Regions from separate parts of the Dorea amylophila genome, predicted to be linked through region 1. Evidence: a T-box and tRNA genes for the amino acid it is inferred to sense, from the RefSeq annotation. Region 1 holds a T-box; the other regions hold tRNA genes.
What was found. A T-box is a leader RNA that pairs with one kind of tRNA and senses whether it is charged. The one in region 1 lies ahead of leuS (leucine--tRNA ligase), so its partner is inferred to be a tRNA-Leu.
Positions count from the first base shown of each region.

Region 2: it has a tRNA-Leu gene. The T-box ahead of leuS (leucine--tRNA ligase) is inferred to sense a tRNA for this amino acid. The anticodon was not compared.
Region 3: it has a tRNA-Leu gene. The T-box ahead of leuS (leucine--tRNA ligase) is inferred to sense a tRNA for this amino acid. The anticodon was not compared.
Region 4: it has a tRNA-Leu gene. The T-box ahead of leuS (leucine--tRNA ligase) is inferred to sense a tRNA for this amino acid. The anticodon was not compared.

Region 1 is NZ_JAOQJW010000002.1:74,839-80,461, forward strand. It holds gene OCV72_RS01510 (hypothetical protein) at 1-122, shown strand, start outside; gene OCV72_RS01515 (AEC family transporter) at 170-1,105, shown strand; gene OCV72_RS16530 (CapA family protein) at 1,203-1,946, opposite strand; gene OCV72_RS01525 (hypothetical protein) at 2,599-3,021, opposite strand; T-box leader at 3,287-3,528, shown strand; gene leuS (leucine--tRNA ligase) at 3,619-5,623, shown strand, end outside.
Region 2 is NZ_JAOQJW010000025.1:13,135-18,757, forward strand. It holds gene OCV72_RS14095 (VaFE repeat-containing surface-anchored protein) at 1-1,159, shown strand, start outside; tRNA gene OCV72_RS14100 (tRNA-Leu) at 1,318-1,400, opposite strand; gene polA (DNA polymerase I) at 1,604-4,219, shown strand; gene coaE (dephospho-CoA kinase) at 4,232-4,822, shown strand; gene OCV72_RS14115 (MBL fold metallo-hydrolase) at 4,843-5,623, shown strand, end outside.
Region 3 is NZ_JAOQJW010000004.1:70,273-75,895, forward strand. It holds gene sdaAA (L-serine ammonia-lyase, iron-sulfur-dependent, subunit alpha) at 3-872, opposite strand; gene sdaAB (L-serine ammonia-lyase, iron-sulfur-dependent subunit beta) at 893-1,564, opposite strand; gene OCV72_RS03145 (DUF4317 domain-containing protein) at 1,802-2,920, shown strand; tRNA gene OCV72_RS03150 (tRNA-Leu) at 3,008-3,090, shown strand; gene OCV72_RS03155 (putative ABC transporter permease) at 3,148-3,954, opposite strand; gene OCV72_RS03160 (hypothetical protein) at 4,152-5,081, shown strand; gene OCV72_RS03165 (bifunctional metallophosphatase/5'-nucleotidase) at 5,132-5,623, opposite strand, start outside.
Region 4 is NZ_JAOQJW010000001.1:225,226-230,848, forward strand. It holds gene OCV72_RS01125 (sugar ABC transporter substrate-binding protein) at 1-429, shown strand, start outside; gene OCV72_RS01130 (alpha-amylase family glycosyl hydrolase) at 463-2,220, shown strand; gene OCV72_RS01135 (DUF5662 family protein) at 2,180-2,725, shown strand; tRNA gene OCV72_RS01140 (tRNA-Leu) at 2,834-2,918, shown strand; tRNA gene OCV72_RS01145 (tRNA-Leu) at 2,965-3,049, shown strand; gene dnaG (DNA primase) at 3,209-4,987, shown strand; gene rpoD (RNA polymerase sigma factor RpoD) at 5,027-5,623, shown strand, end outside.

The DNA.
Region 1 (5,623 bases):
AACAGGTGACGGTAACGTATAAAGAGGATAAGGATGTCAATACAGTGACAAAGTTAAATACCGGTAAAGATGCAAAAGAAAAAACAGATTCTGATAAAGAAGAGGCAGATGCACAGGAATAATAGCTGGTGATACATTTTACCGAAAAGATATAAGGAATGAGAGAGTCATGGAGATTAGTATACTTCTTGCGGAACAGATCATAGCTATGTTTCTGACAATGGCGGTTGGATTCGGAGTGGTCAGAGCCGGACTTTTTAAGACGGAAGACAGCCGGATCATTTCAAATATGGTTGTGTATATCTGCAATCCATGTGTAGTCGTACATGCATTTCAGATTGAACTGACGGACGACAAGATAAAAGGGCTTATGATCGCGGTTGGGATGTCGGTAATTGTGCATGTGATCCTGATCGTGGGTTCGGAATTATTATCATATATAATTCATTTTAACAGCATAGAGAAGGCATCCATTATTTATACAAATGCAGGATATCTGGTGATTCCGCTGGTATCGGCGGTACTGGGCGAGGAATGGGTGTTTTATACGACGGCATTTATTCTGGTGCAGACGATATTGATGTGGACACACGGCGTAAATCTGATCGGGCAGGAGAAGAACCTGAATATCCGTAAGATTCTGTGTAATCCGAATGTAATCGCAATGATAATAGGAATTGCACTTTTTGCGCTGGAGATCCGTCTTCCGGCAGTGATCGACAGCTGTGTCAGCGGGTTTGGCGATATGATCAGTCCGGCTAGCATGATGGTGATCGGAATGGTGATCGGTGATGTAGATCTAAGGTGGGTGTTCCGGCAGAAGCGTCCGTATCTGATCTGTATGATTCGGCTGATCCTGTTCCCGTTAATTGCGGCAATTGTTTTTGCGGGACTGGAGCGGACCGGGTTACATCCGGATGCGGAGTATATTCTGATGATCGTACTGATCGCAACTGCAGCCCCGGCAGCAGCAATGGTCACACAGCTTGCACAGATTTATGAAAAAGATTCTAGATACGCCAGTGTGATCAATGTAATGTCAGTAATATGCTGTATCATTACGATGCCTTTGATGGTCCTGATTTATGAGATGTTGATTGGATAATAAAAAATAAAATAAGACAGAAAAAAAGCTTCGCAAGTATGTGCAATGCATATTCCTGCGAAGCTTTTTATATCGATAATCTGTCGATATTATAATCTTATAATCCTTCACTATACTGCGAGATCTTGTCCAGTACACGCTGCTTTGCGTCTCCGGTAAGAGGAACAGGGCAGTAGTCGTTATAGCCACTGGAAGAAGAGATAGAACAAGGGATAATGTTTAATTTACTGCTTTTCGTTAATTTTCCTTTTTTATTAAAAGTAAATGTCTGCTGCACGATCATGCTGTCCGTATCACTTGGTGTTGAATTGCCGCCAAAACAGAAATTACCAAGACTATAGCAGATGTATTTTCCATTATATTCTTCAATACCTTCAAGTACATGTGGGTGGTGCCCGATCACAAGATCCGCACCTTTATCGACAGCAAGATGTGCGAGAGCCTTCTGGTTTTCATCCGGTGTATACTGCTTTTCGATTCCCCAGTGGAAATTCACGATGATGACCTGTGCACCGGCTTTTTTCAGGGCTTTGATATTTTGCTTCACCTGAGATGCACGTTTTTGATGGTCTGCAAGTTCATAGATTCCGGTGACACCGACTTTTATACCTTTTATCTTTAAAATCTTGATACGGTTATAACCGAAGGAAGCAATTCCGGCATCCTCCAGTGCGGAAATCGTGTCGGTATAACTCTTCTCGCCATAATCATGACTGTGGTTGTTGGCGAGATTGGCTGCTTCAATAGAACTTCCGGAAAGGATGGAAGCATATTCGGCAGGAGCTTTAAAAGCAAAGGTTTTTGCCTCACGGGCTGTCTCGTCAGTGAGGGTTCCTTCCATATTAACAATGGAAGGTCGTCTTTTTTAAAAATGGATCTGACATGCTGGAAGAAATAATCAGCACCATGTGATTCATAGTACGCATTCAGGCTGGCAGAATAGTTGAAACTTTCATCGGTTCCAAGCGTACAGTCTCCGGTTGAGCTGATGATAAGAGAAAGCTTGTCCGTATTGTTCTTTCCCTTTTTACTGAGTGTTACCGTTTTTAATTCTACGGTGTCTTTTTCAGAAGACTTTTTTTCGGAAGACTTCTTTTTTTGAGTGTTCTTTTTTGAAGATTTCTTTTTTTTGCTGCTTTTTTTTGCAGTCGTTTTTTTGTTTTTTGGGGAACCGGCAGTTTTGTCTGCTGAGGTTGTGACAGTAGGACCGGTGAATTTGTTTACAACAGCATGGACTGCGGCCCGGATCAGGAATAGGAATCCGATCAGGATCAGTATCATGGCAATAATCAGCAGGATACGCTGAATCTGTCTCTTGCGCCTTCTGCGTGCCCTTTTCTTTTTTGCATCTTTAATTCCGCTCATACGTTTTCTCTCCTGTACATGGCAGGATTGTCAGACCTGCCTTTTTGTTTTTTATATCTTATTGTGACATAAAACGACAGTCCATTTGTAAAATGGACTGTCGGATCATTCTGTCTCAATAAGAAAGATTAGTTCAGATATTTGCATCCTTCTGTATTTACGTCAGCAAGTTCCTCTTTGTTTGCACTGATGCTGACATAGAATTCAACTTCACATTCTTTGGAAACCTGTTTCAGGCGGTCAATAAATGCCGGAATATTATCCAGTGAGATATCAGCGTGTTTTAAGATACCATCGATAAATACATACTCGATATCGTGATTAGAACTGTACATACCATATAAAAATCCGATATATTCGTCAATGTTTGTGATTGCCGGGAAATCATCCATACAAATTGTGCGGATATCAAATGTTACACTTGCTGTATCGCGGTGTGTTTTTTTGATAAATACAACATTTCCATTGCATTTTTTCGCAGCCTCATTGGCCTGCTCGATCATCTGCTGTGTTTTTCCTGTTCCTTTCGGACCTGCTAATAAATAAACCATGGTAAACACTCTCCTTTATGTATCATATTTACTGATCTGTATCAGTAGTAATTACTTATCCTTATTATACACTAAGAAACTGGTGAGAACAACTAAAAAAATGAATTTTCTGACAATTTTTTTGGCTAAAATGTTAACTTTGCGACAGGAAAATAATTGAAAGCATGTGATGAAAAATATGAGGAATCTGCGAGGTATTTCTGTACTTTCTTGAAGACAGGTCTTGACTTATTTTAACATTCTTCATATAATAATGAAGAATATTGAAAAGACGCAGAAGAGGAGTATTAAGGGTCCGGTGTCTGATAAGAGAACTGTCGGTTGGTGCGAGACAGCAGACGAAGACTCCCAACTCACCTCAGAGTCCTTTTGCTGAACGGATTTACTGAAGATCACATAGGCAGAAGCGGGTGCTTCCCGTTATAGAAGAAAAATGAGTGCATCTGGCAGGTAATGTCGGGTGAAGAAGAGTGGTACCACGGAATATAAGCCTTTTTCGTCTCTTATAATGAGATGAACAGGCTTTTTTATTTTTATTATAGGATGTGTATTCTTGTAATAAAATCAGTTACCATATAAAAACAGGAGGACAAAAAAATGTCAAAGATCCCTTATAATCATAAGGCAATTGAAAAAAAGTGGCGTGAAAAATGGGAAGAAAACCCGGTAAACGTCCAGTTTGATGAAGATGGAAATAAGAAAGAAAAATATTACTGTCTGGATATGTTCCCGTATCCATCAGGAAATGGACTTCATGTAGGTCACTGGAGAGGATATGTAATCTCTGATGTATGGAGCCGCTATAAATTACAGCAGGGTTATTACATCATTCATCCAATGGGATGGGATGCATTCGGACTTCCGGCTGAGAACTACGCAATTAAGATGGGCGTTCACCCGGAGATCTCAACAGCTGCCAATATTAAGAATATCAAACGTCAGATCAATGAGATCGCAGCTCTCTACGACTGGGACAGAGAAGTAAATACAACAGATCCGAACTTCTACAAATGGACACAGTGGATCTTCGTTAAGATGTTCAAAGAAGGACTTGCATACGAGAAAGAATTCCCAATCAACTGGTGCCCTTCATGTAAGACGGGACTTGCTAACGAAGAAGTGGTTGGCGGAAAATGTGAACGTTGCGGTGCTGAGGTTACAAAGAAGAACCTTCGTCAGTGGATGTTAAAGATTACAAAATACGCAGACAGACTGTTGAATGATCTGGATAAGCTGGACTGGCCGGAGAAGGTTAAGAAGATGCAGGCTGACTGGATCGGAAAGTCTTACGGAGCAGAGGTTGATTTCCCTGTAGAAGGAAGAGACGAGAAGATTACTGTTTACACAACAAGACCGGATACTTTATACGGAGCAACATTTATGGTTCTGGCACCGGAGCATGAACTGGCTAAGAGCCTTGCAAATGACGAGACAAGAGAAGCAGTAGAACAGTACATTTATGATGCTTCTATGAAGTCGAATGTAGATCGTATGCAGGATAAGGAAAAGACAGGTGTATTCACAGGTAGCTATGCAATCAATCCAATCAACGGGGCGAAAGTTCCAATCTGGCTGTCTGATTATGTACTTGCTGACTATGGTACAGGAGCAATTATGTGTGTACCGGCTCATGATGACCGTGACTTTGAATTTGCTACAAAGTTCAATATTCCGATCATCCAGGTAATTGCAAAAGACGGAAAAGAGATTGAGAATATGACAGAGGCTTACACAGACGCTGTTGGAACAATGATCAATTCCGGAGAATGGAATGGACAGGAATCTTCTGTACTGAAGAAAGAAGCTCCGCATATGATCGAAGAGCGTGGAATCGGACGCGCAACAGTGAACTTCAAACTGCGTGACTGGGTATTCTCACGTCAGAGATACTGGGGAGAGCCAATCCCGATCGTACATTGTCCGAAATGTGGAAATGTACCGGTGCCGGAAGAAGAACTTCCACTCCGTCTGCCGGAAGTAGAATCTTACGAACCTACAGGAACTGGAGAATCCCCGCTTGCTGCAATTGATGAGTGGGTAAACTGCAAATGCCCTCAGTGTGGAGCTGATGCGAAGAGAGAGACAAACACAATGCCGCAGTGGGCAGGATCTTCATGGTACTTCCTGCGTTACGTAGATAACCACAATGATAAAGAACTGGTATCAAGAGAAAAAGCAGATGAGATGCTTCCTGTAGATATGTATATCGGAGGAGTAGAACATGCAGTTCTTCACCTTCTGTACTCACGTTTCTACACCAAGTTCTTATATGATATCGGGGTAGTAGATTTTGATGAGCCATTCCACAAACTGTTCAATCAGGGAATGATCACTGGTAAGAATGGTATCAAGATGAGTAAGTCAAAAGGAAATGTCGTATCACCGGACGATCTGGTAAGAGACTATGGATGTGACTCTTTAAGAATGTATGAACTCTTCGTTGGACCACCGGAGTTAGATGCTGAGTGGGATGACAGAGGAATCGACGGAGTAAACCGTTTCCTGAAACGTGTATGGAACCTTGTTATGGACAGCAAAGATGCAGACATTACAGCTACAAAAGAGATGATCAAAGAGCGTCATAAACTGATATACGATGTAA
Region 2 (5,623 bases), on a different contig from region 1:
GAAAAAATACAAGATTACCGGAATGTTAATGGATAAGGAAACAGGAAAAGCAGCAAGAAGTGCGTCTGGCAGAAAGATAACAGAAAGTGTAGAATTTGTTGCAGAAGGAAAAGACGGAACAGCGGAAGTAGAATTTGTGTTTGATGGAAGTAATCTTGCAGGAAAGACATTGGTCGCATTTGAAAAATTATATTATGGTGAAAAATTATATGCAGTACATACAGATCTGGAAGATGAAGCTCAGACAATCCATGTGCCGTCAGCAGGAACAACGGCTTCTGACAAAAATACAGGGACACATCATGCATATGCCGGTGAATATGTAGAACTTACAGATACGATAGAATACAGGAATCTACTGCCTGGTGAAACCTACACATTACATGGAACGGTAGTCGAGAAGGAGACAGAACAGCGGTTGAGTGAAGAAAAACAGCAGGAATTTATTCCGGAAAAGGCAGATGGCAGTATTGAAATTGCATTTGAAATCAACGGAACTGATCTGTCTGGAAAAACGGCAGTCATATATGAAGAGATTAAAATAGACGGAAAAAGCATCGCAGAACATAAAGATCCGGAGGCAAAAGAACAAAGTATTTATTTCCCGAAGATTGGTACAAAAGCTATGGATAAAAAGTCAAAGACGCAGGAAGGAGATGCAAGAGAAAAGCAGACAATCATAGATCAGGTGTCTTATGAAAATCTGCTGCCTGGCGAAACTTACATATTAAAAGGCGTTTTGATGGATAAAGTGGACGGGAAAGAAATGACAGATAAAAACAACAGAAAAATCACAGGCAGAACAACATTTACGCCGGAAAAATCAGCAGGAACAGTCGAAATGACATTCGAACTTGATGCACGTGAATTGGGCGGGAAAGCGGTTGTGGTATTTGAGAATCTGTATGATGAGGAAGATCATCTGATTGCAGATGAAGCGAATATAGATAATGCGGATCAGACAATTATATATAAGAATAATGAAAAATCTGCAGTATCGCCGAAAATCAACACAGACAATCCGAAACCATCTTCATCCATCCGTAAATCACCGAAGACAGGAGTGGAAAATCATACATTTTTATGGATGTTGACGCTTGGATCTCTGGGAACAGCGGTTGCGGCCGGAATTGCAATTTATAGAAAAAAACGGGATTGATGAAAGTTAAGCACTAGCGGAAGAAATAGAATCTTCTGTTAGTGCTTTTTGTATAAAAAAAGAAACATTTACTTCTTACGAAACCATAGTAATAAAAATGGTAAAAATAGTAAATGTCTCTAATCGCTAAACCCCTTGATTTTACTGGGTTTTTTGACTGCGGATAGTGGGACTTGAACCCACACGAAGTCACCTCCGCAAGATTTTGAGTCTTGTGCGTCTGCCATTCCGCCATATCCGCATATGTGTTGTTCACACAACAAAATAAATTATAACTATAAATGTATCGTCTGTCAATCTTTTTTTAAAAAAAAGAAAAGGTGAATGTGACAGATAAGGGAAGAATAAGTAGGAGTAAAAATTAGCCTTTTAAAAAGAAGCAAATTGGTGTATAGTAAGATAGTGATTTTATAAGAAAATGAACTATTTAGGTGGAGAGATATAATGAGCAGTAAAATTGTTCTGATAGATGGCCACAGTATTTTGAACCGTGCCTTTTACGGGCTGCCGGATCTGACGAATGCAGAAGGCCTTCATACAAATGCAATATATGGATTTTTGACGATTATGTTTAAACTTCTGGAAGAAGAAAAACCAGACTATCTGACGGTGGCATTTGATGTCCATGCTCCGACTTTCAGACATAAAATGTATGCAGAATATAAAGGCACCAGAAAGCCGATGGCTGATGAACTAAGGCAGCAGGTTCCTGTGATCAAAGAAGTGCTTCAGGCAATGGGAGTGAAGACGATCGAATGTGCGGGTCTGGAGGCCGATGACCTGATCGGTACACTTTCCAAGCGTTGTGAGCGCAAGGATATGGAAGTTGTGGTTATTTCCGGAGACCGTGATCTGTTGCAGCTGGCGACTGAGCATGTAAAGATTCGAATTCCGAAGACAAAGCAGGGCAGAACGGAGATAGAAGATTACTATGCCAAAGATGTTTTTGAACGCTATCAGGTGACACCGGAAGAATTCATCGATCTGAAAGCGTTAATGGGCGACACGGCAGATAATATTCCGGGAGTTCCTGGTATCGGGGAAAAGACTGCGACAAAGATCATTACACAGTATCACTCGATAGAAACGGCGCACGATCATGTGGAAGAACTGAAGCCGCCGAGAGCGTCTAAATCATTAAATGAATACTGGGATCTTGCGGTGCTCAGCAAAGAACTTGCAACAATCAATGTGAATGCTGAGTTTTCATATGAACTTTCAGAAGCAAAACTGGGTAACATATACACGGAGGAAGCATATGTCTTCTTTCAGAAACTAGAGTTTAAAAATCTTCTTTCCAGATTCGATGTTGCGGCACCGGCAAATAAGATCGAGGATGGTTTCAGGATTATCACTTCAAAAAGAGAGGCAGAAGAGATTTTTGCAAAGGCTGAAAAGGCACAGACGACAGGAGCAGTACTTTTTAAAGATATGGAAAATGTATTGCCGTTATTTGCAGATCAGGCCGGACTCGGAGGTATCGGTCTGTGCTTCTCAAATGAAGCAGGCTTTTGTATAAAAACCGGGAATGATATATCAGGAGAATGGCTTTTGGAAAAGCTTGCAGATGTGGCAGAAACGACAGATACATTTTCGATGTTTCATCTGAAAGAATCAATGAATCAGATTAAGATCCGGAAACCGGAAAATTGTTTTGATGTGAGTGTGGCTGCATATCTGCTGAATCCACTTAAGAATAATTATACATGGGAAGATGTTGCGAGAGAACATCTGGACCTGATGGTTGATGAAAAGGCAGATCAGGAAATAAAGGCCTGCTATGAAGCTTATACAAATTATGCATCGGTAGAAGTCCTGAGCCGGAAATTAGCGGATACGAAGATGGATACCTTATTCCGGGAAATTGAGATGCCGCTGGTATTTACATTGTTCGATATGGAGCAGAATGGTATCCGTGTTGAGGCAGAGGCATTAAAACAGTATGGCAATCAGCTCGCCGGCAAGATCGGTGATCTGGAAAAGGAGATCTACGAAGAGGCTGGCGAAACATTTAATATTAATTCGCCAAAACAGCTGGGTGTGGTATTGTTTGAAAATATGAAGCTTCCGGGTGGGCGAAAGACAAAGACGGGTTATTCCACTGCTGCAGATGTTCTTGAAAAACTGGCGCCGGAACATCCGGTAGTTGCAAAGATTTTGGAATATAGACAGTATACAAAGCTCAAATCCACATATGCGGACGGACTGGCAAATTATATTCAGGATGATGGAAGGATTCATGGAAAATTCAATCAGACGATCACGGCAACCGGAAGAATCAGCAGTACAGAACCAAATCTTCAGAATATTCCGGTGCGGATGGAGCTTGGCCGCCTGATCCGTAAAGTATTCATTCCGGAAGATGGATACCGGTTCGTGGATGCCGATTATTCACAGATCGAACTTCGCGTATTGGCACATTGTTCCGGAGATGAGCATCTGATCCGGGCATATAAAGAACAAAGTGACATTCACCGTATTACAGCCTCACAGGTATTTCATATACCGTTTGACGAGGTGACTCCGCAGCAGAGAAGGAATGCAAAAGCCGTAAATTTCGGTATTGTGTATGGAATCAGTTCATTTGGACTGAGTCAGGATCTGAGCATTACACGAAAAGAGGCTGCAAAATATATTGATGATTATTTTGCAACCTATCCGGGAATCAAGACATTTCTGGATCATGCAGTGACACATGCAAAAGAAGAAGGGTATGTGGTAACACTGTTCGGAAGAAGACGTCCGGTTCCGGAGCTTTCTTCCAGTAATTTTATGCAACGTTCGTTCGGAGAGCGGGTGGCAATGAATTCTCCGATTCAGGGAGCGGCAGCAGATATCATAAAGATTGCAATGATCCGGGTGAATCAGAAACTGAAAAAACAGAAGATGAAATCAAGACTTGTCTTACAGGTGCATGATGAACTTCTGATAGAAGCATACGAACCGGAACTGGAAGCAGTTCAAAAGATTTTAAAAGAAGAGATGGAGCATGCGGCCAAATTAAAGGTGCCGCTTGAAATAGACATGCATACAGGAGCGAACTGGTACGAAGCAAAATAAGAGGTGTGAGAGATGAAGATTATAGGAATTACCGGAGGAGTAGGCGCAGGGAAAACACAGATTTTGGAATATCTGAATAATAAATATGGTGCGACTATTTGTATGGCAGATGAAGTAGGAAAGAAACTGCAGAAAAAAGGGACAGAATGCTTTGATGAAATTGTTGCGCATTTCGGAGAAGGGATTCTGGATGAAAAAGGAGAGTTGGACCGGACAAAGCTTTCAGACATTGTTTTTGCCGACAGGGTTGAACTTTCTGTACTGAATGGGATTGTACATCCAAAAGTAAAAGAAGAAATTCAGAAGAAGATTGCAAGAGAAGAACGCAAAAGTACGAATCTGATGCTGATTGAAGGAGCACTTCTGATCGAGGATCATTATGAGGAGATCTGTGATGAACTTTGGTATGTGTATGTGGAAGATTCGATCCGCAGAAAACGTCTGAAATATGCAAGAGGATATGAGGACTGTAAAGTGGATCAGATTTTCGAAGCACAACTTCCGAAAGATCTGTTCATGCGTCACTGTGACCGGGTGATCGACAACAGCGGACAGTTTGAAGAGACGAAGATCCAGCTGAATAAGATCATAGAAGACTTATAGAAAGGCAGATAATATTTAATATGAGATTATGCAGTATTGCAAGTGGAAGCAGTGGAAACTGTATCTATATAGGAGATGATCAGACTCATCTTCTGGTTGATACCGGTATCAGCAAGAAAAGAATAGAAGAAGGGTTGGCAAAATTGGAGATAAAAGGCGATGAACTGGAAGGTATCCTGATCACACATGAACATGTGGATCATATTCAGGGACTTGGTGTGTTCAGCAGAAAATATGAGATTCCAATCTATGCGACACCCGGAACTATTGCAGGAATCCGTAATTATAAAAAATTAGGAAACCTTCCGGATGGACTATTACACGAGGTAGATATAGATCAGCCATTTTCGCTGGGAACACTGAATATTGATCCGTTTGCAATCTCCCATGATGCGAACGAACCATCCGGATACCGGATAGATAATGGAAAAAAGGCAGTCGCAGTTGCAACAGACCTTGGAATATATGATGATTATACCGTAGAACATCTAAAAGATTTGAATGCGGTCGTTCTGGAAGCAAATCATGATATACATATGTTGGAAGTAGGACCATATCCATACCCCCTGAAACGGAGAGTTATGGGAGATAAGGGACATCTGTCTAACGAATTGTCAGGAAAGCTTCTTTGCGATATATTACATGATGACTTGCAGTATGTCGTTCTTGGACATTTAAGTAAAGAGAATAATTATGAAGAACTGGCATATGAGACGGTCAGACTGGAAATCAGCATTGGTGATAATCCTTATAAGGGAAATGACATTCCGATGATGGTAGCTAAACGGGATCAGGTATCTG
Region 3 (5,623 bases), on a different contig from region 1:
CGCTACATCCCTAATTTTTCTACTACTTCCTGTGCTGCAGGTGTTCCTGCAACACCACCGACACCGGTTTCTCTCAATGATACGTCCATCTTGTCTCCGACTTCTTTCATCGCATCTATCACCTGGTCAACAGGTACCTTACTTGTAATCCCTGCCAGTGCCATGTCCGCTGCCGCCAGCGCATTCACTGCACCGCCTACATTACGTTTCACACACGGTACCTCTACCAGACCTCCTACCGGATCACATACAAGTCCCATCAGGTTCTTCAATGCCATCGCACAGGCATGTCCGATCTGATCCGTATCTCCGCCTTTGATATAGCAGATTGCCCCGGCTGCCATTCCCGAACCGGAACCGATCTCTGCCTGACATCCTCCCGATGCTCCCGCAAGATATGCCCGGTTGGCAATGATCTGACCAAGTCCGGCTGCCACATACATGGCTTCTATCATCTTTTCTTCCGGAACATTGTATTCTTTATAATAAGTAACAAGTACTGCCGGAAGTACACCGCAGGCTCCTGCTGTGGGTGCCGCAACAATTCGTTTCATACAGGCATTATTACACCCCATCTTCAGTGCATTAGACATCACCTTTGAGACAAAATCCCCACACAACGGTTCTTCATTCTCACGGTAATTGTCCATAAGCCCGCCTTCTGTTCCGACCAGACCACTTCTTGATACCTTGTCCGGTTCATAGGCATCCAGCGCATCCAGCATGGACTGCCACATATACTTCATCTTTTCCCAGGAATCTTCTATCTTCACATCCCTCTCCTGTGCATCCTCTAACTGGATTGCTTTCCAGAATGGAATGTTCTCTTTTTCCCCTCTCAGTTTCGCCTCTTCCATTGACTGATATGACATATCTTCTTTTCCTCCATTATCTATACCGATCCGTTCGGATCAAGAAATTTCACACGGATAATTCCCGGCTTGCTCTCCAGTTCATCGATCGCACTCTGCGGAATCACCTGATCTGTCTCTACAACCATAACAGCCGTTCCGCCACGCTTGTCACGGAATACCTGCATGGTCGCCACATTGATCTCAGCTTTACTGAGTGCAGCGGCCACCTCCATGATCCGTCCCGGCTCATCCACATTCCGGATGATCAGTGTACAGCTCTCTCCACTGAAATTTACATCAATCCCATCCAATTTACAGACACAGATGCGTCCGCCTCCGATGGAATGTGCCTGGATCTTCATCTGCGGCACACCTTCTGCTTCCATAATAATCTGAGCAGTATTCGGATGTGCACCCTTAATGTTCTTGTTCTTCATTACAAAATCCATCCCCATGTCTTTTGCAACTTCGTAACTGTCCGGTATGCGCATATCATCCGGCATCATCCCCAATAAACCGGCAATCAATGCCCTGTCCGTTCCATGTCCCTTTCCTGTTGCGGCAAACGAGCCATGCAAGATAACCTCCGCCTTCTCCGGCTGACGGCCGAATAACTGTCTTGCCACCATACCGATCCTGACTGCCCCTGCTGTATGCGAGCTGGATGGACCTACCATTACCGGTCCTAAAATGTCGAATATATTTCCCATATTCTTTTTCCCTTTCTTTTTTACTATAACTATCCCCTTCCCCATCTTTTTCAAGTATCGGATAGTTACGTATTTTGGTATATTCTATTTACTATTATACGTTCCCATCTCATCTTTTACAATGGTCAAAGATTGTTTTTTCCTCTCTGATATGCTAACATTTTATAACGCAGGACCGGATATCTGATATAGAAGCTTTAAGGTATCCTCCCAGCCTATGATAAGGAAGTGTATAGCATGAATAAAAAAGAAGTTCTAGAGATCCGCAGACAGTTTTCTCCTGAAAACTGTGCCATCACACGCATCTGCGGATGTTATGTGGATCACGAAAAAGAGAAAAAAATGGAAATGAAAAAAGCCTTCTTATCTTTACCCGAAGAAGAGGCTTTCAAATATTTTGACATCTTCAAACACACCCTTTCCGGAACAATTGGAAAGAACCTCATCAATATGGAATTCCCGCTCGACCAGGAATTGAATGGCGGCACACAGGAATTTCTTATGAGATTAAAGGACAGTAAACTTCAGGATGACCTTCTTCTGGAGGAATTCTATGATAAGGTCGTGGAAAGTTATGAATACGGCGAAAACTACTACATCATCCTGATCCATGCCGTATACGATGTTCCCGGTAAGACCAAAGATGGTCTGGAGATGGAGGACGCCTCCGATACCGTATATGAGCACATCCTCTGCAGCATCTGTCCGGTCAATCTTACGAAAGCCGGACTTACTTACAATGCACAGACAAATAACATTGAAGACCGTATCCGCGACTGGTTCGTAGAAGCTCCGGTCAAAGGATTTTTATTCCCTGCATTCCAGGATCGTGCAACGGACTTACATAATGTCCTTTATTACACAAAGAAACCAGAAGAATTACAGCCATATTTCGTAGAACACGTCCTTGGAAGCACTACTCCACTGACTGCCGGTGATCAGAAGACAACCTTCCAGGCAATCGTAAGTGATACCCTGGGCGAAGACAGTGACTACGAAGTGGTCCGTAACATCCATGATAATTTAAATGAAATGATCGAACAGTCCAAGGAAGAACCGGAACCGCTGGAATTATCCAAAACTGATGTCAGAAAGCTCCTGACACGCAGCGGAGTTGCCGAAGAGAAGCTGGAATCATTCGATGATGAATTCGATGAGACAGTCGGCATACACGGAACCCTGCTCGCATCCAACATCGCCAGTGCTAAGACTTTCCAGATTGAGACACCGGATGTGGTAGTTAAGGTTAATCCGGAACGAGCCGATCTGGTAGAGACGCGTGATATCGATGGACGCCGCTGTCTGGTAATTGCAATCGATGATCATCTGGAAGTAAACGGAATCGAAATCCATTAGATTTGAAGAAAAAATTAAAAAAATTTCAATTTTTCACAAAAAATGTTTGCATTTTCCGTCAGACTATGATAAGATACTTTTTGTCAAGCGGAAATGGCGGAATGGCAGACGCGCTAGATTCAGGTTCTAGTGGGAGCAATCCTGTGAGGGTTCAAGTCCCTTTTTCCGCATGAAAAAACCTTGAAGATTTGTTCTTCAAGGTTTTTTATTTTTTCTGAATTATGATTTTATTTACTTCTTTTTATGCGCTCCCGCAGTTCCTCAAATATCTCCTTATGCTGCCCGACCTGCATCTTCGGGAATGCCTTCACGAGACGCTCACCAACTTTTGTACGGTTCTCTGCCATCTCTTCGTATTTCTCTTTTAATTCCTCTATACGAGCTTTCTTCTCCTCCCTGAATTCCATACCTTCCATTACATTCTCATAGATATTCTCGCCGACCTTATCAGACAGTTCCTTCAGCTCGGCTGCAATCTTCTCCATTGCTTCCAGTCTGCGGTTCATCTTAAGGATACCGGAAGCTGTTACATACAGATCCGCAAGAAGTCCGACCGCCAGACACGCCATAACTACAATTCCCAGAACGAGCGGAATCATCGTCAGCACTTTGTAAATCAGCGGATGGATAATCTTCACGATCAGGACGCAGAACACTCCCCAGATCAGCGAAAACAACACACATACATATCCACCAATATTCAATGGCTGTTCCGAATAATCCCACCATTTATTATGAAAGATCTTCTCCAGCAAAAATCCGGTAATCCCTTCGATCACAGTCACAAGTATGGTAGAACTGATATACAGCAACACCAGGTTATTCTCAACCGGCGTCAGAAACTGTACTACAACACCAACCCCTATTCCATATACCGGACAGATCGGTCCATTCAAAAATCCACGGTTTACAAACTTGCCCTGTTTTGCTGCTGCATATGCGACCTCCGTGCACCATCCCAGGAATCCATATACAAAAAATGATAATGCGAAATAATATAACTCTGTCAAATATCCTCTCTCCTTCTTTGTCATTATATTAATAAATTTTATTATACGTGATTCCACTTTATTTCTCAACAAACTTCTTTTTCAGATCTGTTAAGCTTTTATTTCATATAATACAAATCTAAATTTTTTCTTACAACTTCGTGAATATTCTGTGACCACTCTTGAGAGTTTTTTTCAAACATTATAAAATAGAAGATGGGTATAAATAGGAGGGATTAACAATGAGTTTAAATAACAAGAAAAAAACACCAACTGCTTCTGATGTTTTTGACGATGATTTCGAAGTGATCTACGAAGGTGATCTTCCAGACATCTCTATCGATGATGACGATGATGATGATTACCGTGATGTATTATCCGGATTATCCGATATTGATCATACCGATTATATCAGAAAAAATGATTATGACAGATTAACAAAAAAATTAAAGGATAAAAACAGGAAAACTTCCAGAAAAAGCAGGAATCAAAAAGGAAAAGATAATTTCTTTGATACCAGCTATTATGATGAGGATTTCCTTGATGAGTTAGATGATGAGCTTTATGATGATGACATTGCCATGGATGATGATTATGATGATTCCCGCAATGGTCGTAAAAAAGAGAAAAACCGCCGAAAAAAACGTGGGGTTAAAATTCCAAATGTCGCAAAACCGGTTGCAAAAACCGCAAAAACGGGAGGAAAAATCTTATTCAAATTTATCAATTTTCTGTTAAGAATGGGAACGCTGCTATTGATCGCATGGATCATTTATCTTTTGGGACTGCATTTCCTGACAAATATAGGTCCTTTTGGTAACATTATTTCCCGTCTGACAGCTGCAGATCAGGAACTGATCGCCTATCTTGCGGTTGCCGGAGTATTATTGCTTTATGAGATTATTATCTTTTTCTGTGTTCTCGGCGGAAGCAGGAAGCAGGGCCGTGATGGAAATACCATCGATAACGGCCGGGGGCTTACATCCTTTATCATTATCGCAACCGGCTCTTATCTGTCTGCTGTGTTTGCAAGTCTCATTCCGCAGATTCCTGCCGCACTCCAGGGAATCCAGAGTGCATTGACTGTTTACGGAAGTTTAAAGAATACATTACTTCCAATCTGTGCCGCAGGAGTTGTAAGCTGTATAATCCGGAAATTTATTATAAAATAGTCAAAAAAACACCGAGGCAGAATTGAATGCCCGGTGTTTTTTCATTTCTTTTATTTTTTCTTTTTAACACGGATTTTTCTGATCAACTTTCGTATCAGCCAGATAATCACTATAATCAGAAAAAGAAGTCCCGCACAGATTCCCACGATCATTCCGGCAAATTTATTCGGATGTTTTAACAGATCTGCAATATTCCTGCTGTCTTCCACTACTTTCCGCCCGTGTGTCGTACTATAGTAATCAGAAACATTTGCTATTCCGTCTCCGTCTGTGTCTTCAAACGACTGCATATATCTTGCAATTGCCACCCATGCCTTTAATTCTGTCTTACCGTCTGTAATTGCCTCATCTTCCAGATTCTTTAGCAGCTTACCATTCTTATCCTTCGGTTCAATCTTTAATAATCCATATGATACATCCGTGACAGAGCCCAACATCTGTCCTGTATACAGATCTGTCACAACCTTGTATAATTTATCATCCTGTATCTCTTCTCTCTTCCCGTCTTTGGTCAGATAGCAGTCTGTTACTTTATTCAGAAT
Region 4 (5,623 bases), on a different contig from region 1:
TTTGAGCAGGCAGTTGCCAAGGCGGAAAAAGGGTTTGAAGTTGTAGCGAGAGAAGATACAAACGGAACATTTGACAGTGCGCTGGAAGCAGCCAAGAAGATTTTGGAGGAACAACCGGATGTGACGGCAATCATGTGTGGAAACGACCAGATGGCTGTTGCAGCGAAGACAGCACTGAATCTTGCGAATAATGATCAGACTGTTGTCTACAGTGTAGATGGTTCGCCTGATATTAAGAAGGAATTAATGAAAGCGGATAGTCAGATCGTAGGGACAGTCGCACAGTCTCCGATCAATATCGGGAAAAAAGCAGTCGATATTGCATTGAATGTTCTTGACGGAAAAGATTTTGAAGCAGAGACGGCAATAGACGTATTTATGATTAATAAAGATAATGTTGAAATGTATGGCGCAGACGGATGGCAATAGGCGCAGACGGGCAACGGGAAGGACATAACAGAGATGAGAGAGGTTCAAGGATATCCATTACCACTGGGGGTGCAGATAAGTAAAGACAGGGTTAATTTTTCCATTGCAGTTCCGGCAGATAAGGACTGCCAACTGTTATTATACCGCACAGGGAGAAAGAAACCGTGCAGGCAGTTTGATATGAAACCAATGATCGGTGAAGTGAGGTGTATAGCACTTGAGGATATCGAGCCGGGAGATTATGAATACAATTATCTGATCAATAAAGAAGTTGTAACTGATCCGTACGTAAAAGCAATTGCCGGCAAAGAACGCTGGGGTGTAAAAAAGGAACTGTCAGAACATGAGATCCGGGGACGGCTGCAGATGAGTGATTATGACTGGGAAGGAGATCATACATTACAGATACCTTATCATCAGGTAATAGCGTACAGTCTGCATATCCGCGGATTTACAAGACATCCATCATCAAAAGTAAAGGCGAAAGGAACTTTTCAGGGAGTAATTGAAAAGCTGGAATATCTGAAAGATCTTGGGATCAACCAGATTCATTGTATGCCGGTATATGAATTTGAAGAATGCCAGATATATAGAAATTACTGGGGATACGGTGCGGGAAGCTATTTTGCACCCAAAAGCGCATATTCTGCAGATGGAGACGGCGCCAGAGGACTGAAAGATATGGTGAAGGCATGTCATCGGTCCGGAATAGAGGTCGTTCTGGAGATGCCATTCTGCACGGCTGCAGATAAGATGATGATGTTAGAATGTCTGAGGTATTATGTTATGGAATACCATATAGATGGATTTATATTAAATCCGTTTGTGATTTCGACGGAGAGTGTGCATGCAGATCCGTTTTTGAAAAACACCAAGATTATGGAACACGAGTTGGGATTCCAGACAGTCATGCGAAGATTTCTGAAAGGTGACGAAGGGATGATCCATGACGTGATCTACTGGCTGAAACACCATTCAAAAGAGCAGGGAATCTTTAACTACATTACTGATCAGAACGGATTTACCCTGAATGATCTGGTGTCTTACGATGCGAAACACAATGAGGAGAATGGTGAACATAATCAGGATGGACCGGATTATAATTATAGCTGGAACTGCGGGGCGGAAGGACCGAGCAGGAAAAAGGCAGTAATGGAACTGCGGAATCATCAGATATTTAATGCATTTTTCCTGCTCTTTCTGGCACAGGGAACTCCGTGTATGCTTGCAGGAGATGAGTTTGGAAATTCTCAGAAAGGTAATAATAATGTATACTGTCAGGATAATCCGATAGGATGGACAGATTGGCGGGGACTGGAAAAGAAGAAAGAACTGCATGATTTTGTAAAAGAACTGATTGCATTCCGTAAATCGCATCCGATTCTCACACCGGAGCGAGAACTGCAGGGGATAGATCTTAGCTGTTGCGGTGTGCCGGATGTATCTTATCACGGGGAAGAGGCGTGGCAGATACCGGGGGAAGTGTCGAGCAGGCAATTGGGCGTATATTATAGTGGAGCACAGACAAAAAGCGAGGACTGTTATGTTGCATATAATATGCATTGGCTGGAACATGTATTTGCACTGCCGGCTTTACCAAAGGGATATGGCTGGTATGTGAAAGCGACGACGGAACGGGGGATGTTAGATGTGCCGGTGCTTTTGAAAGATCAGAGAAAATTAGAGTTAAAAGAGCGGTCGGTTACGGTGCTTACAGCAGAACGGATTGTGGAGGTTGAAACGAAGAGAAATGAAAACATTACAACACTTACAGACGATCAATCATCATAAATATCTTGTTATGAAGGAATGCTTTAAAGTAGGACTTTACAGACAGGGACTTCTTCATGACCTGTCCAAATATTCACCGACAGAATTTTTAGTTGGATGCAGGTATTACCAGGGAAATAGAAGTCCGAATAATGCTGAACGGGAGGCAACGGGTTATTCTAAGGCATGGTTACATCATAAAGGACGTAACAAACATCATTATGAATATTGGATCGATTATAGTGTAGATCCGGGGGAAGGTATCATAGGCCTTAAGATGCCGCTTCAATATGTTGTGGAGATGTTCATGGATCGTATTGCGGCATCTAAGACATATCAGGGGGACGCATACAGAGACAGTCATCCATTGGAGTATTATGAGAAGGGAGCCGGGCGGCTTGGAAAAATGATCCATCCGGATACAGCAGGCCTTCTGCACGAATTGTTGAAAATGCTGGCAGAAGAGGGAGAGGAAAAAACTTTCCGCTATATTAAGAGAGTCCTTTTGAAACAGAAGAAATATTAACAGTTTATGCAATAGTTCAAAAAAATAAAAAAATTCAAAAAAACTGTTGACACAATAACAATTTCGATGTATTATATATCTTGTCTTCGCGAGAGAGCAAAGATGAATGCGGAAGTGTCGGAACTGGCAGACGAGCAAGACTAAGGATCTTGTAAGCATTGCGCTTGTGTGGGTTCAAGTCCCATCTTCCGCAGTTATTTTTTGAGAGTAACGAAGACTGAAAATTATATAGTGAATATGCGGAAGTGTCGGAACTGGCAGACGAGCAAGACTAAGGATCTTGTAAGCATTGCGCTTGTGTGGGTTCAAGTCCCATCTTCCGCATTCATCTAAAAGATGGAAACCCTTGATTTGTTTTGGGTTTCTTATTTTTTTGTATACTAATAATTTTTTCTGATTAACGATAAGGAATTTTAATAAAAAAGAGAAAAATTAAAGGAAATCAAAAAGTTTTGTCGAATAATAATAATGAGGAGATTCAAAATGTATTATTCTGATGAGATTATCGAAGAAGTAAGATCAAGAAATGATATTGTAGATGTAATATCTACTTATGTAAAACTGCAGAAAAAAGGCAGCTCATATTTTGGCCTGTGTCCGTTTCACAATGAAAAGTCTCCGTCTTTTTCTGTCAGCAGGCAGAAGCAGATGTATTATTGTTTTGGATGCGGTGCCGGAGGAAATGTATTTACATTTTTGATGGAGTATGAGAATTATACATTTGTTGAGGCGCTGAAATATCTGGCAGACAGAGCAGGGGTAGAACTTCCGGAGGAAGAATACTCGAAAGAGGCTAAAGAACGTGCGGATACAAGGGCAATTCTTTTGGAAATCAACAAAGCTGCAGCGCAATATTATTACGTGCAGCTTAAGAGCAGTCAAGGAGCCGTAGGACTTGGATATTTTAAGAAAAGACAGCTCAGTGACGAGACGATCAAGGCATTTGGTCTGGGTTATTCGAATAAGTACAGTGATGATCTGTACCGTTACTTGAAGTCGAAAGGATATAAGGATGACATGATTGCCAAAGCAGGACTGATCAGTATTGATGAAAAGAATGGTGTGTATGATAAGTTCTGGAACCGTGTGATGTTTCCGATTATGGATGTCAATAGCAGGGTAATCGGATTTGGTGGTCGTGTGATGGGAGATGCAAAACCAAAATATCTGAATTCACCGGAAACAATGGTTTTTGATAAGAGCCGGAATTTGTATGGATTGAACAGGGCAAGACGTACCAAGAAGCCATATTTCCTTTTGTGTGAAGGATATATGGATGTGATTTCACTTCACCAGGCAGGGTTCACCAATGCTGTTGCGTCATTGGGAACTGCGCTGACACCGGGACATGCTGCACTGATCCGCAGATATGTACAGGAAGTGTATCTGACTTATGACAGTGACGGAGCCGGTACAAGGGCAGCATTAAGAGCCATGCCGATTTTACGAGATGCAGGGATTACTGCTAAGATCATAAGGATGGAACCGTATAAAGATCCGGATGAATTTATTAAGAATTTGGGAGCAGAGAAATTCGAAGAACGGATTGCAAGTGCGAGAAATGTATTTATGTACAGTCTGGAAGTGCTGGAGAAGGAGTATGATATGAATTCGCCAGAAGGAAAGACGGAGTTTATGAAAGAAACGGCGAGAAGGCTGACACAGTTTGAAGAAGAGATTGAACGCAATAACTACATAGAAGCAGTGGCGAAAGCCTATCATGTCGGATTTGAAGATCTCAGGAAACTGGTTGGAAAGATGGCGGTACAGGCAGGACTTGCAAAACCGGTTGAAAGACCCAGGGAGATACAGAATAACAGGAAGAATAAAAAAGAAGATGGAATTCTGGTGTCTCAGAAAATACTGCTCACATGGCTGATTGAAAGTGAAGATATCTTTCGACAGATTGAAAAGTATATTACACCGGAAGATTTTTCGGAAGGGCTTTTCCGGCAAGTGGCAGAACTTTTGTATGAACAATATGAAAAGCATGAGGTTAATCCGGCTCAGATCATGAATCACTTTACAGATGAAGAGGAACATCGGCAAGTGGCAGGTCTGTTCCATACGAAGATCAAAGAACTGACAACTGTGAAAGAACAGGAAAAGGCATTGCAGGAGACAATTCTACGGGTCAAAGATCACAGTATTGAAGAAGCGACGAAGAATCTGGATCCTACAGACATTCAGGGACTGCAGCGCCTGATGAATGAAAAAAGAAAAATGCAGGATCTGCGGACACTGCATATTTCCATTAATTAAGGATAAAATATAAACAAGCAATGAGAGGATGGACACTACATGGACGAAAATATCGTAAAATTCCAGGAAAAGTTAAGAGAACTTGTATCACTTGGAAAGAAGAAAAAAGGAATCCTGGAGATTCAGGAAATCAATGATTTTTTCTCTGATATGGAACTTGATTCTGATCAGATGGAAAAAGTATTCGATTACCTGGAAGCAAATAATGTTGATGTGCTCAGAATCAGTAATGATGACGATGATATACCGGATGATATTGTGATGTCAGACGAAGATGATATTGATGTGGAGAAAATCGACCTTTCGGTGCCGGATGGAATCAGCATTGAAGATCCGGTCCGTATGTACCTGAAAGAGATTGGTAAAGTACCGCTTCTGTCGGCAGATGAAGAAGTAGAACTTGCCAAGAGAATGGCAGAGGGCGATGAAGAAGCAAAGAAAAGACTGGCAGAAGCGAATTTGCGTCTGGTTGTAAGTATTGCAAAGCGTTATGTTGGACGTGGTATGTTATTCCTGGATCTGATTCAGGAGGGAAACCTGGGTCTGATTAAAGCAGTAGAAAAATTTGATTATCACAAAGGTTTTAAATTCAGTACTTATGCTACGTGGTGGATCAGACAGGCCATTACGAGAGCA